DNA from 2 places in the Motilimonas sp. 1_MG-2023 genome. Region 2 is predicted to be linked to the other one. Evidence: predicted binding sites of a transcription regulator. Region 2 holds the regulator's gene; the other holds the start of a gene.

Region 1 (5,700 bases), on a different contig from region 2:
TACTAATGGCTAAATCTTTTTCTGCTTGTGAATCCACTTCACCAGTTAATGTGACGATGTTATTTTTAACGTCCACATCAATATCGGTACCACTGATATCAGTATCAAACAGTAGGCGAGTTTTGATGACCGTAGCAATTTTGACATCAGTAAAGCTTGATTCAGCCATACCTCTTTGTTTTTCTAGCTCCTTACGGTCGATGCCTTCCACCACTGTAATCTGGTTATCGACTTCTTTTACGCCATCAATGCCAAGCACTAGCTCTCGGGCAAGTTTTTTATCAACGTTATGGTCCACTTGACCTGTCAGTATCACTACACCATTTTTTACATCAGTATTGATATCGAAAGAGTTAACATTTGGATTAAATAAAAGTGTCGCTTCAGCTTTGCCATCAATCCAGGCGTCGTTTGCTTCTTTTTCCCAAACGTTGTTTGCTTGTGCAGTTGAAACAGAAAGTGCAGATACCATAGCTAATGAAATAAGAGTGCGTTTCATAATATTTCTCCATTTTAAGTTTAACGATTAAGTTGATGTCACAGCTAAGGTATTGCAGAACACGTGCCAATTATTATTTTCCTTTAAAATCAGTCGCTTGTTGTTTTTTGTTTGTTGTGGCGAATATATTTTTGTAAGGTTTACAGGTTGTGCTGTAACTTTTTCAAGTAATAAATACCGGATTTACCTCATTGCTACACGGCGAGTAATAAGAATGGGCTCAATCTCTTGTATTGAATGTACTATGTGATGAAACCTGGTATTAATTAGGGAGATGATTTGTTTTATGTTTTTGTTTAATAAGTAAAAATATTTTTTGAAGAGGGTGTTGGTCTTCTCTTTGCATTACCTGAAGCCTATGCAATCCAACCATTAGGACCCCGTATTTATGAAAACCTTTCTTATCAACAATCATCTGGCTGATCTCACCACCTCCACTCCCTCCGCGCCGACATTAGAACAACCCTGGCAGTTTTCTATGCAGGGAGTAAATGCTCAAGTTGTTGAGTTTTTACATGCTGCAGGAGAAATGCTACCTGCTTTATTACTTGGCGTTGTGGCAATAATAAGCAGTTATTTTTTGGCTAAGCCACTGTCTTACCTATTACTTAAACCGTTGGGCTATATCAGTGAGAGCCGTTTGTTATATGTTGTCACTCGGCGATTCATTAGCATCTTAATTATATTGTTTGGCGTATATTTATTTCTAAAGTTAGCTGGCCTAACACAATATGCTGTTGCGGTGATGAGTGGTACTGGACTGCTAGGGTTAATCTTAGGCTTCGCGTTCAAAGATATTGCCGAAAACTTTATATCGAGTCTGTTACTGAGTGTGCAACGGCCTTTTAAGATTGATGACGTAATTGAAGTGGATGGCCGCCTTGGAGTAGTAAAAAAAGTAACGGCGCGTGCGACAACATTAGTTGATTTTGATGGCAATCATATTCAAATACCTAATGCTACTGTCTATAAGAATGTGATTAAAAATCTAACCGCTAATCCAAAGATGCGCGGGCATTTTATGTTAGGTATTGGGTACGATAATGATATTCGCCGCGCACAAAGCCTTGCCGTTAGTATTATAAAAAATCAGCCTGCAGTATTAAGCGATCCCGCCCCACAAGTGTTGGTTGATAATCTAGGCTCAGCAACGCTCAACTTCAGCATCTATTTTTGGGTGAATAGTGAACAGCATAGTGCGATGAAGGTTTCCTCACACTTAATGCGGGAATTGGTTAGTGGATTTATGCATCATGAGATCAGTATGCCTGATGATGCACGCGAGCGAGTGCTACTTAACAGCCAGGGCAGGGATATCTTCTCTATGGAAACCAGTGCCCAACCTCCAGCACCTAATGCAAAAAATAGATTGCATCATCCGAAGCCATCAGTCATAGAGCAGCGCGAGCAAAGTAATGTGGATGATACTAGCAGTGACGCAAATGAAATTCGTGAACAGGCCGATGAATCACGAGATCCAGAACAGGGTAATAACATTATTTAGCTTTGGATTTGGCCATGGCATGGTTGAGCAGTGCTCCTTCGCTCTGGTTTGTACCTAATGAACCGCTTTGCGGTTCTTTGCTAATTTATTAGGCGAATAGCTTCACCTGGGGAGTAAGGTCACCATTTGGTCTAAGGTGGTGCAACTTTATAGATATGCTTTCTTTGCTCCTCTCTAGGAAGAAATGTTTACAAATTATTCATAAGTGATGGTGAGTACTAATTACATTGGGCATGTAACTGTTACAGAGTGGAAGGTTTTACGTGGTAGCTATTATTTCCTAAGTGGTTGTTTATTAATTGCTTTTATAGTTGGCATGTCTTCTGCATTAGTTCAGGTGTAATTAACTGATTACATTTAATTTAAACCATAAATAAGTGAACAGGAGATAGAGTATGTCTAATTCAAATTATGAGATGGGCCCAATTAAAGAATTGGTAAAAGTGTTGAATGGTGGCATTGAATTTTACAGTGCAGCAAAAGAAAAAACCTCAAATGGTAACCTTGTTCGTGTTTTTGAACGCAATATTCAAGAAAAAGCCCTTGCCATTTCTGACTTACAAACATTCATTTTAATTGACGATGGTCAAGTCGAGACCGATTCAGCCCTGTCCGTTGAGCTGCGAGAAGCCTATACCAAGATCATTGCACTGGTTAGCTCTGACTCTGATCATACTTATATTTCACAGTTAGAAGAAATTGAAGATAAAGTGCTAGAAAAGGTAGATGCGGCATTGCAAGAGATGCTACCTGCAGACTGTAAAAGTAAGCTATTGCAAATCCAAGTACGAATGCAAAATTGTCATGATGAAATGAAGCAGTTGCAATTAATGACAGCTTAACTTTTTAACTAATTTTGAGCTGATTTCTTAACTAAGTTTGAGGAGGTAACATGTTACATTGGGCATTGACTTTTCTAATTCTTGCACTGATTGCCGGTGTATTGGGGTTTGGCGGCATAGCTGGTGCGGCAGCTGGAATAGCTAAAATATTGTTTTTCGTTTTTATCGTATTTTTAGTTTTGTCTTTTATCGTTCCTATGTTCAAAAGACCCCGAAGTTAAATGGAGAAACACATGAATACAATTATTAATCTTGCAAAAGTTTTTGGTGTTGTCGCTATCTTATCTTTAGTTGGTTGTTCGGAAGGTCCGGCAGAAGAAGCGGGTGAGAAAATAGACGAAGTTGTTACTGATAGTAGAAATGCACTTGAAGATGCTTGTGAGGATATTAAACAAGCTGCTGATGCTCAAGAAAGTGACTGTTAAGGTTGCATCTGCCAGACTCTTTAAGTCCATTGTTGACTCACAACCTGTAATTTTAAAATACAAAGCCCCTTGTGCCAATAACTCGTACGGGGGCTTGTTACCTTGATTGCTTCAATTCGTAAATAACATCAATTTTTTGCCCTTTCTTAGTATTTTCTTGCCTAGGTGTGAAGTTTACAAAGTTTTAAGCCTTCTCTGTTGTTGCTTTATGGTGCAATATAAAACTGAAATTTAGTCATACAAGGATGTGATGATGACAACCAGAGAAAAAACCGAATTTATTAAATTGATTGAAGGTCTAGAGCAAGGCAGTACGGATCAAAATTCCCTTTGGCCGGTCTTCTTAAATACGGCATTTTATATTCCATTAAATGCTATTAAAACGGCACAAGGCGAGAGCCATACGCCTGCTTACGCGCCATCTCATGTTAATGAAGGCGTTAAGTCGTTAGTTATCTCGCAATTCGCGGCTGATGTAGCAGAGCTAAGCCAACATATTAGTAAGGTTCAAGGCGGCGATTTACTGCAAACATTGCCACCCAAAACCGAGTTAATTATTCCGATTGGTGATAATGCTTTTAACATCTCCGCTGAGACGGTGTCTTGGTTGCGAGAGAACGCTCGTCCGGCTTAATTGATATCAAGTAACACCACTGCTTAGTCGGTGTTACTTCTCCTGTGCAAGTAGTTAATAAGTTAAAGTCTGCTGTGAAGGCTGCCCAGAGTAGCGAAACGCAATTGCTTTGAGTTTATCTAACTCCTGCTGACTAGTTTTTTTGGTTACCAAGGCAAAATCACCTGAATAGACTTGTGGTACCATTGCCGATTTTCCCGCTATATCCAATTTAATCGCTTCGGCCATGGCTACGCCATTGTCATCATTCATCCGCATAATAGTGACGTCTAATTTACCTTGTTGCAGCGCGGCGAGTTCTTGTTCTCCTCCGCCCCAACCATTCACCATGACTTTATCTGCCAGCCCTTTTTCCCTGATGGCATCTAGCACCCCTAGGGCTAAATCTGTCGCGCAGGCGTAAATAAATTTAACCTGAGGATGCTGTGTGAGAATGTTTATTGCACTGCGGTAGGCCGACTGTCTTGATGCTTGAGTGTAGTAGCTTTGCACCATTCTTAGGGATGAAGTTTGCGTTATATCATCAATAAAGCTTTGCCCACGTGTCTCACTGATGACGCCGGGAGACCAAAGCACCACGCCATAATCACCTTGGCTCTGAGTTTTCTCTTTAAAGTATTGGCTTAGGGTTTGACTGCCTCTGGCATGATCAAAGCCCACATACAAAAATGGTGGCGTATCTTGCCATTGCAACACAGGTGTGGTGATATTTTGCAGAATAAGTTTACTCATACCAATTTTCAGAATGCGACTGATGAGCTCACTGTGCTTCACGGTATCTAAGGTAAAAATGATGTAGTCGGCGCGATAGCGAGCGGCTTTATTAATCAGTCGCTCTTGTTGCTCTTGCGCCATATTTGGGCGGGTGTAGTGGGTTTTTATCTCATATTGAATATTAAGCTCATTGAGACGAGCTGTGAAAGAAGCAATGCTACGACGCCAATAATCTGAAATTTGTTTACCAGGGTAAATAACAAATATGCGTAGAGGTCGAGGTTGTATTATCTGACTTTTTTGACTGGGAGAGCTAACAATAGAGGCAAACTTTTGGCTGATAAAACGCTGCTCTGGGTGCTGCTCTAAGTAAGTAGAAAGTGGGGTGAAAGTGATAGGGCTGGCAAGGAGAATGGGGCTATAGATTAGAAAAAATGAACACAGAATATTTGTTACTAATGTTCGCCACGCAAGCTTAGTTAAAATATACATCATTCCCTTCGTCAAAAAAGTTAATCAATAACATTAAGATACATTATTCTTTACTTTATTTTGACAACTTAAAGCTTAAATAAGTGAGATCTGTTCAGCACTTTACTTGATTAAGTCAACGGCTGTTGACCTAATCCAAGCTTAAGTATTTAGTATGGTTTAAATGTTTGCGGCTTTTGACTCGTTAGATGCTTGATCTTGTTCGGCTAACTTTTTGGCTCGAAGTTCTGCGATAGCACGATCTTGATTTAATTTTCGACGGCGGTTGAGTAAGGCTAGTTGTGCCGCAAAAGTACCAATAAGTGCGCCCACTAAAATATCTTCCGGTCGTTGCAAACCCATTAGTAAGCGGCTGAACATAGCCACAGCCGCCCAGCCTAAAATAATGAAACCAGTGAGGGTTTGTTGGCGTGAAAAGAACAAGGTGGCAAAGTAGAGTGCGATTGTCATGCTAGCAATAGCATGTGCAGAAGGCATCGCATAGCTGGTCTCCATGACCCATTCAGATTTAACGTATTCAGGCACACCATGGGCTTGGGCTAATGCATTTGACATTAGGGCGTGTTTTTCTGCCATTGGCTGTTGGTAGT
Region 2 (5,700 bases):
ACGCAGTTAAACCTTAACCCGGATGAAGTCGCTTATATCGGTGATGACGTGATTGATTTACCCGTGATGAATCAGGTTGGCTTAGCAGTAGCCGTAGCGGATGCACACCCAATAGTGCAGCAACAAGCTGACTATGTTACAACAATAAAAGGCGGCTTTGGTGCTGTGCGCGAGCTTTGCGATCTACTATTGCACGCTCGTGGAGAGTTGGCTCATGCACAAGGTACCAGTGTATGAAAAAGCTCAACATCTGGTTATCCGTACTATTTATGGTTTCTCTTGGCGCTTGGCAGTTTTTTAAACACACTGAAGCGCCTATTGCTGAGCGCGATCCTTCTGAAGCTTACTTTATCGCTAATGAAGTCAAAGGAGCTGTCTTTACCCAAGCAGGAAAAATTGACTACCGGCTTTTTGCCACCCAAATGCATTATTACCAACAAGACTTAAAGACAGTATTTGCGAAACCTGTTTTATTACTTTTTCGCAATGAAGATCAAACTCAGTGGCAAATTACCGGAGACGACGGCATTCTGTTCGATCAGCACACCTTTGAACTAAGTAACAACGTTACCATCACTAATTTGACCCATGACCAACACATAAATCTGATCACCACCGACAAGCTCACCCTAGATTTAATAAAGAATGAAATCCATTCAGATGACTTAGTCACCTTATATGGAGAGCAAATGCAACAAACAGGCACGGGATTATTTGGTCAACTATCAGGTAAAACCATCAGTTTATTAAACCAAGTAACGGCGACTTATTTAAATGAAAAACCTTAAATTATTACTAGCATCACTGGTATTACTAAGTGCTCCTACTTACGCGCTTAAGTCTGACTCAGAGCAAGAAATTGTTATCCGAGCCAATTCCAATACAGCCGACCTAGACAGTAACACCACCACTTTTTTAGGTAACGTCGTGGTGACACAAGGAACAATTAAGCTCACCGCCAATAAATTGGTTGGCATCCGCCATAAGCCCGGCGAAGAAGAAATGATTGCGACTGGCAATCCAGCGACTTTTTATCAAATGATGGATGATGGTAAACCAGTAGAAGCAAAGGCAAAAAAAATTCGTTACCTCAAAAAAAATAACCAGATAATCTTGAGCCAAAATGCCTCTTTAAAGCAGTTAGACAGTAACTACACCGCTGAAACTATCACCTACAACATTGAGACACGCCAGATTGAAGGTAAAAAAGGCGAGACTCAAACCCGAACCGTATTTTTACCCGCTCAAGTCGATAGCAAGAAAAACTCAAAGTCATCAGATAAATCAACAGATAAAGCGGCGCAATAATGGCATTACTCCAAGCAAAAGACTTAGCGAAAAGTTATAAGAATCGTCGTGTAGTAAATGGCGTTAGTTTACAAGTGAACACGGGGCAAATTGTTGGTTTACTCGGCCCCAATGGTGCAGGTAAAACGACAACATTTTACATGGTAGTCGGTTTAGTAAAGCGCGATGAAGGCCAGATATTTATTGATGATGAAGAAATTTCTAGCCAACCAATGCACGTGCGCGCGCAGAAGGGAATTGGCTACTTGCCACAAGAAGCTTCTATTTTTCGTCGCCTTACGGTCGCGCAAAATATCATGGCAATCCTAGAAGTTCGAGATGAGCTATCCACGGAACAAAAACAAGATAGACTGAACGAGTTACTTGAAGAATTTCATATTACCCATATAAAAAATAGTAAAGGGATGTCCCTTTCTGGCGGCGAAAGACGCCGCGTTGAAATCGCCAGAGCACTCGCAGCAGATCCTCAATTCATCTTACTTGATGAGCCATTTGCTGGGGTTGATCCTATCTCTGTAATAGATATAAAAAAAATCATAGAACACTTACGAGACAGAGGCTTAGGCGTATTAATCACTGACCATAATGTGAGGGAAACACTAGATGTATGTGAATATTCCTATATAGTGAGTCATGGAGAAATGATTGCCGCTGGCAAGCCAGAAGACATTTTACAAAACGAACAAGTAAAACGAGTCTACCTAGGCGATCAATTCAAGCTATAGTTTTTATAGGTAACAACCGTTATCTAAAGATTTATATCTAACAGGAATTTAATGAAGCCAACCCTACAGTTGCGTTTAGGTCAGCAGTTAACCATGACCCCTCAGCTACAACAAGCTATTCGCTTGTTGCAGCTTTCTACATTAGATTTACAGCAAGAAATTCAAGAAGCCCTTGAGTCAAATCCGCTGTTAGAAGTAGAAGAAAACGACCACGGTAACGAAGAGCAAAGCTACGATAACGACACATCTAGCCAACTCGAAACGTCGGAGGCCATGGCGCAGAATGACATTCCTGATGATCTTCCCACAGACTCAACATGGGATGACACCTTTACCACGGGCACAGGTTCAAGCACTTCAGGTGTCGGCTCAGGTGGCGATGATGCCGATTTTATTTATCAAGGTGAAACCTCAGCTAACCTACATGACCACCTCATCTGGCAAATGGAGTTAACCCCCTTTAGTGAAACTGATCGCGCTATCGCCTTTGCCATTATCGATGCCATTGACGAATCTGGTTATTTGACTGTCTCTAGCGAAGATATATTAGATAGTGTCTCCTCTGACTTTCTTGATGTTGAGCTCGACGAAGTTGAAGCCGTACTTAAACGATTGCAGCATTTTGATCCTCTCGGCGTTGGTGCTCGTTCCGCGCAAGAATGCATGTTAATCCAGCTGAATCAAATCGAAAAAGGCACTCTCTGGTTAGAAGAAGCCATAATGGTGATCAACGAGCATATGGATTTACTCGCTAATCGTGACTTTCGTACTCTAAGCCGTAAAACTAAGCTAAAAGAAGACGATCTACGCGAAGTCATGCGCCTGATCCATACCTTAGAGCCAAGACCAGGCAATGCGATTGTTGAAATGGACGCTCAATATATAGTTCCAGATGTCTCGGTGCAAAAAAAATCAGGTCGCTGGGTCGTCGAACTAAACCCAGATTGCATGCCCAAAATTCGCGTTAATGATCAATACGCTTCTTTTGCCAAACAAACTAAAAACACCGATGACAGTCAGTTTATTCGTTCACATTTACAAGAAGCCAAATGGTTTATTAAAAGCTTAGAAAGCCGTAATGACACCTTATTAAAAGTGGCCAACTGTATCGTACAGCATCAAGTTGCTTTTTTTGAATACGGCGATGAAGCAATGAAACCCATGGTATTAAACGATGTCGCGGAAGCCGTGGAAATGCACGAGTCCACTATTTCGCGTGTCACCACGCAAAAGTTCATGCACACGCCGCGTGGCATCTTTGAGTTGAAGTATTTCTTCTCTAGCCATGTTGCAACAGAAAGTGGTGGCGAATGTTCATCCACCGCCATTAGGGCCTTAATTAAAAAATTAGTGGCAGCAGAAACCCCTGCTAAGCCCCTAAGTGACAGTAAAATTACTCAACTGCTTGCTGACCAAGGCATAAAGGTTGCGCGAAGAACCATCGCTAAATATCGCGAGTCTTTGAACATCCCGCCTTCCAACCAACGTAAGAGCCTACTTTAGGCTGCAACAGGAGAATGTTTATGCAAATTAATCTATCTGGCCACCATATCGACATCACCGATTCAATGCGCAGTTACGTTGAAACTAAGTTATCTAAATTAGAGCGTCATTTTGATAGCATTAACTCAGCACAAGTGATATTAAACGTCGAAAAGTTGAATCAAATAGCTGAAGCCAAGTTACACCTGTCAGGCGGAGAAGTATTTGCTAACTCCCAAGACACAGATATGTATGCCGCGATTGATTCGTTAGTTGACAAACTTGATCGCCAAGTGATCAAACACAAGGAAAAGCTGAAACAGTCTTAAATTTAAATATGGATATAAAAGAATTATTAGCCCCAGACTGCACCTTGAGTGCAGTCTCTTGTTCAAGCAAGAAAAAAGCACTGGAAATCATCAGTGAGTTAGCAGGACAAAAACTCAATATTGACCCTAAAGTAGTGTTTGAAAACCTACTAACGCGTGAGCGCCTTGGCACCACAGGTGTTGGAGCGGGTATTGCGATCCCCCACGCTCGTATCAGTGATGATTACCCTGTTACCGGCGTTTTCATCCAATGTGAGACCGCGATAGACTTTAGTGCCATCGACAATCAACCCGTTGATTTATTGTTCGCCGTTCTCGTCCCAGAAAGCCAGTGTAGCCAACATTTAAAAACCTTGTCACTTATCGCTGGTAAACTTTCTGATAAACAAATTTGTCGCCAACTTCGCGCGGCTAAAACAGATGCGGAGTTATTCGAACTCATTTGCGTGTCATAACGGGAGCAATATGAAACTCACCATCGTCAGTGGCCGCTCCGGATCAGGCAAAACCGTTGCCTTAAGAGTATTGGAAGACCTAGGCTATTACTGCGTCGATAACCTGCCATTACCCTTACTACCCGATTTAATTACTAGTCTTAAAGATAATTACGATGCCGTGGCGGTTAGCATCGATGTGCGTAACCTGCCCCTTGACCAAAATGAATTACACCACGTCATTAAGGATCTCAAAGCATCGGTTGATCTCACCACCTTATTTCTTGATGCCAGTAGCAGTATTTTGGTACGTCGCTACAGTGAAACCAGGCGTTTACATCCACTAGCAAAAATGCAGCTATCGCTATCTCAAGCGATAGATCAAGAAACCACCTTGCTCGAGCCTATCTCTGAGTCGGCCGATTTACGCATTGATACCAGTGATATGTCAATCCATGAGCTGAGTGAGTTGGTAAAACAACGAGTACTCGGCCAAAAAAGTCATGAATTGGTATTAGTCATTGAATCATTTGGTTTTAAAAATGGCTTACCAAAAGATGCAGACTATGTGTTTGATGCGCGCTTTCTACCTAATCCACATTGGATCCCCGAGCTTAAACCACAAACCGGACTCGATGCTGAAGTTCAACACTACTTAACAGAGCAGCCATTAGTGATGAAGTTTATCTGGCAAATAGAGAATTTGATTGGCACTTGGCTGCCTCATCTTGAACGCAATAACCGCAGCTATGTCACTATCGCTATCGGTTGTACGGGCGGCCAACACAGATCGGTATTTATCGCCGAGAAAATCGCCGAATTCTTTCGCCACGAACAACAAGTGCAAGTTCGTCATCGCACCTTGGAAAAACGTTAAATGTTACAGCTAGAGCAACATATCACCATAAAGAACAAATTGGGCTTACATGCACGAGCGGCTGTAAAACTGGCAGAGTTAGCGCTAAAATTTGACGCGACAGTTACCTTAGTCCACGGCGACAAATCCGCCTCTGCAGCCAGTGTGATGGGCTTACTCATGCTAGAAACCTGTCAAGGCCAACAAATCGTCATTCAAGCCGAAGGGGCCGATGCCAAATGCGCATTAGAAGCAGTAAGACAACTGATAGAAGATAAATTTGAAGAAGAAGAATAATAAATAAAATTAATTAGTTATCGCCTATTGATAACGGCAAACAAGGGGAAAAGCGGATGCTAGATAATCTAGTCAACTTGAGCACACATGAGCGCCTAGTCGAAGTTAACAAAGCGTTAAGCAGTGGTATGTTTGTTCATGTTCGCCGCATGTTACAGCAACTCCCCCCTGAAGATATTGCCTTACTACTTGAATCCTGCCCCCACGCTGAGCGTAAAAATATTTGGCAACTCACCGACTCAGAGCAGCAAGGTGAGATCCTAGAAGAG

The links. Region 2 encodes sigma-54, which starts transcription at its own class of promoters, with help from an activator protein. Its sites were predicted from a motif close to GTTGGCACGNNNNTNGNNT; they were not measured.
Region 1: the regulator sigma-54 is predicted to act here: its motif matches at 2,314-2,332, upstream of Q4519_RS10040 (PA2169 family four-helix-bundle protein).

Annotation. Positions count from the first base shown of each region.
Region 1 is NZ_JAUOPX010000015.1:24,077-29,776, reverse strand. It holds gene Q4519_RS10050 (BON domain-containing protein) at 1-499, opposite strand, end outside; gene Q4519_RS10045 (mechanosensitive ion channel family protein) at 888-2,003, shown strand; gene Q4519_RS10040 (PA2169 family four-helix-bundle protein) at 2,399-2,845, shown strand; gene Q4519_RS10035 (DUF1328 domain-containing protein) at 2,896-3,066, shown strand; gene Q4519_RS10030 (hypothetical protein) at 3,079-3,270, shown strand; gene Q4519_RS10025 (hypothetical protein) at 3,524-3,904, shown strand; gene Q4519_RS10020 (substrate-binding domain-containing protein) at 3,959-5,113, opposite strand; gene Q4519_RS10015 (phosphatase PAP2 family protein) at 5,270-5,700, opposite strand, start outside.
Region 2 is NZ_JAUOPX010000001.1:132,780-138,479, reverse strand. It holds gene kdsC (3-deoxy-manno-octulosonate-8-phosphatase KdsC) at 1-237, shown strand, start outside; gene lptC (LPS export ABC transporter periplasmic protein LptC) at 234-788, shown strand; gene lptA (lipopolysaccharide transport periplasmic protein LptA) at 775-1,308, shown strand; gene lptB (LPS export ABC transporter ATP-binding protein) at 1,308-2,033, shown strand; gene Q4519_RS00595 (RNA polymerase factor sigma-54) at 2,085-3,536, shown strand; gene hpf (ribosome hibernation promoting factor) at 3,557-3,844, shown strand; gene ptsN (PTS IIA-like nitrogen regulatory protein PtsN) at 3,853-4,299, shown strand; gene rapZ (RNase adapter RapZ) at 4,310-5,155, shown strand; gene Q4519_RS00575 (HPr family phosphocarrier protein) at 5,156-5,431, shown strand; gene mgtE (magnesium transporter) at 5,488-5,700, shown strand, end outside.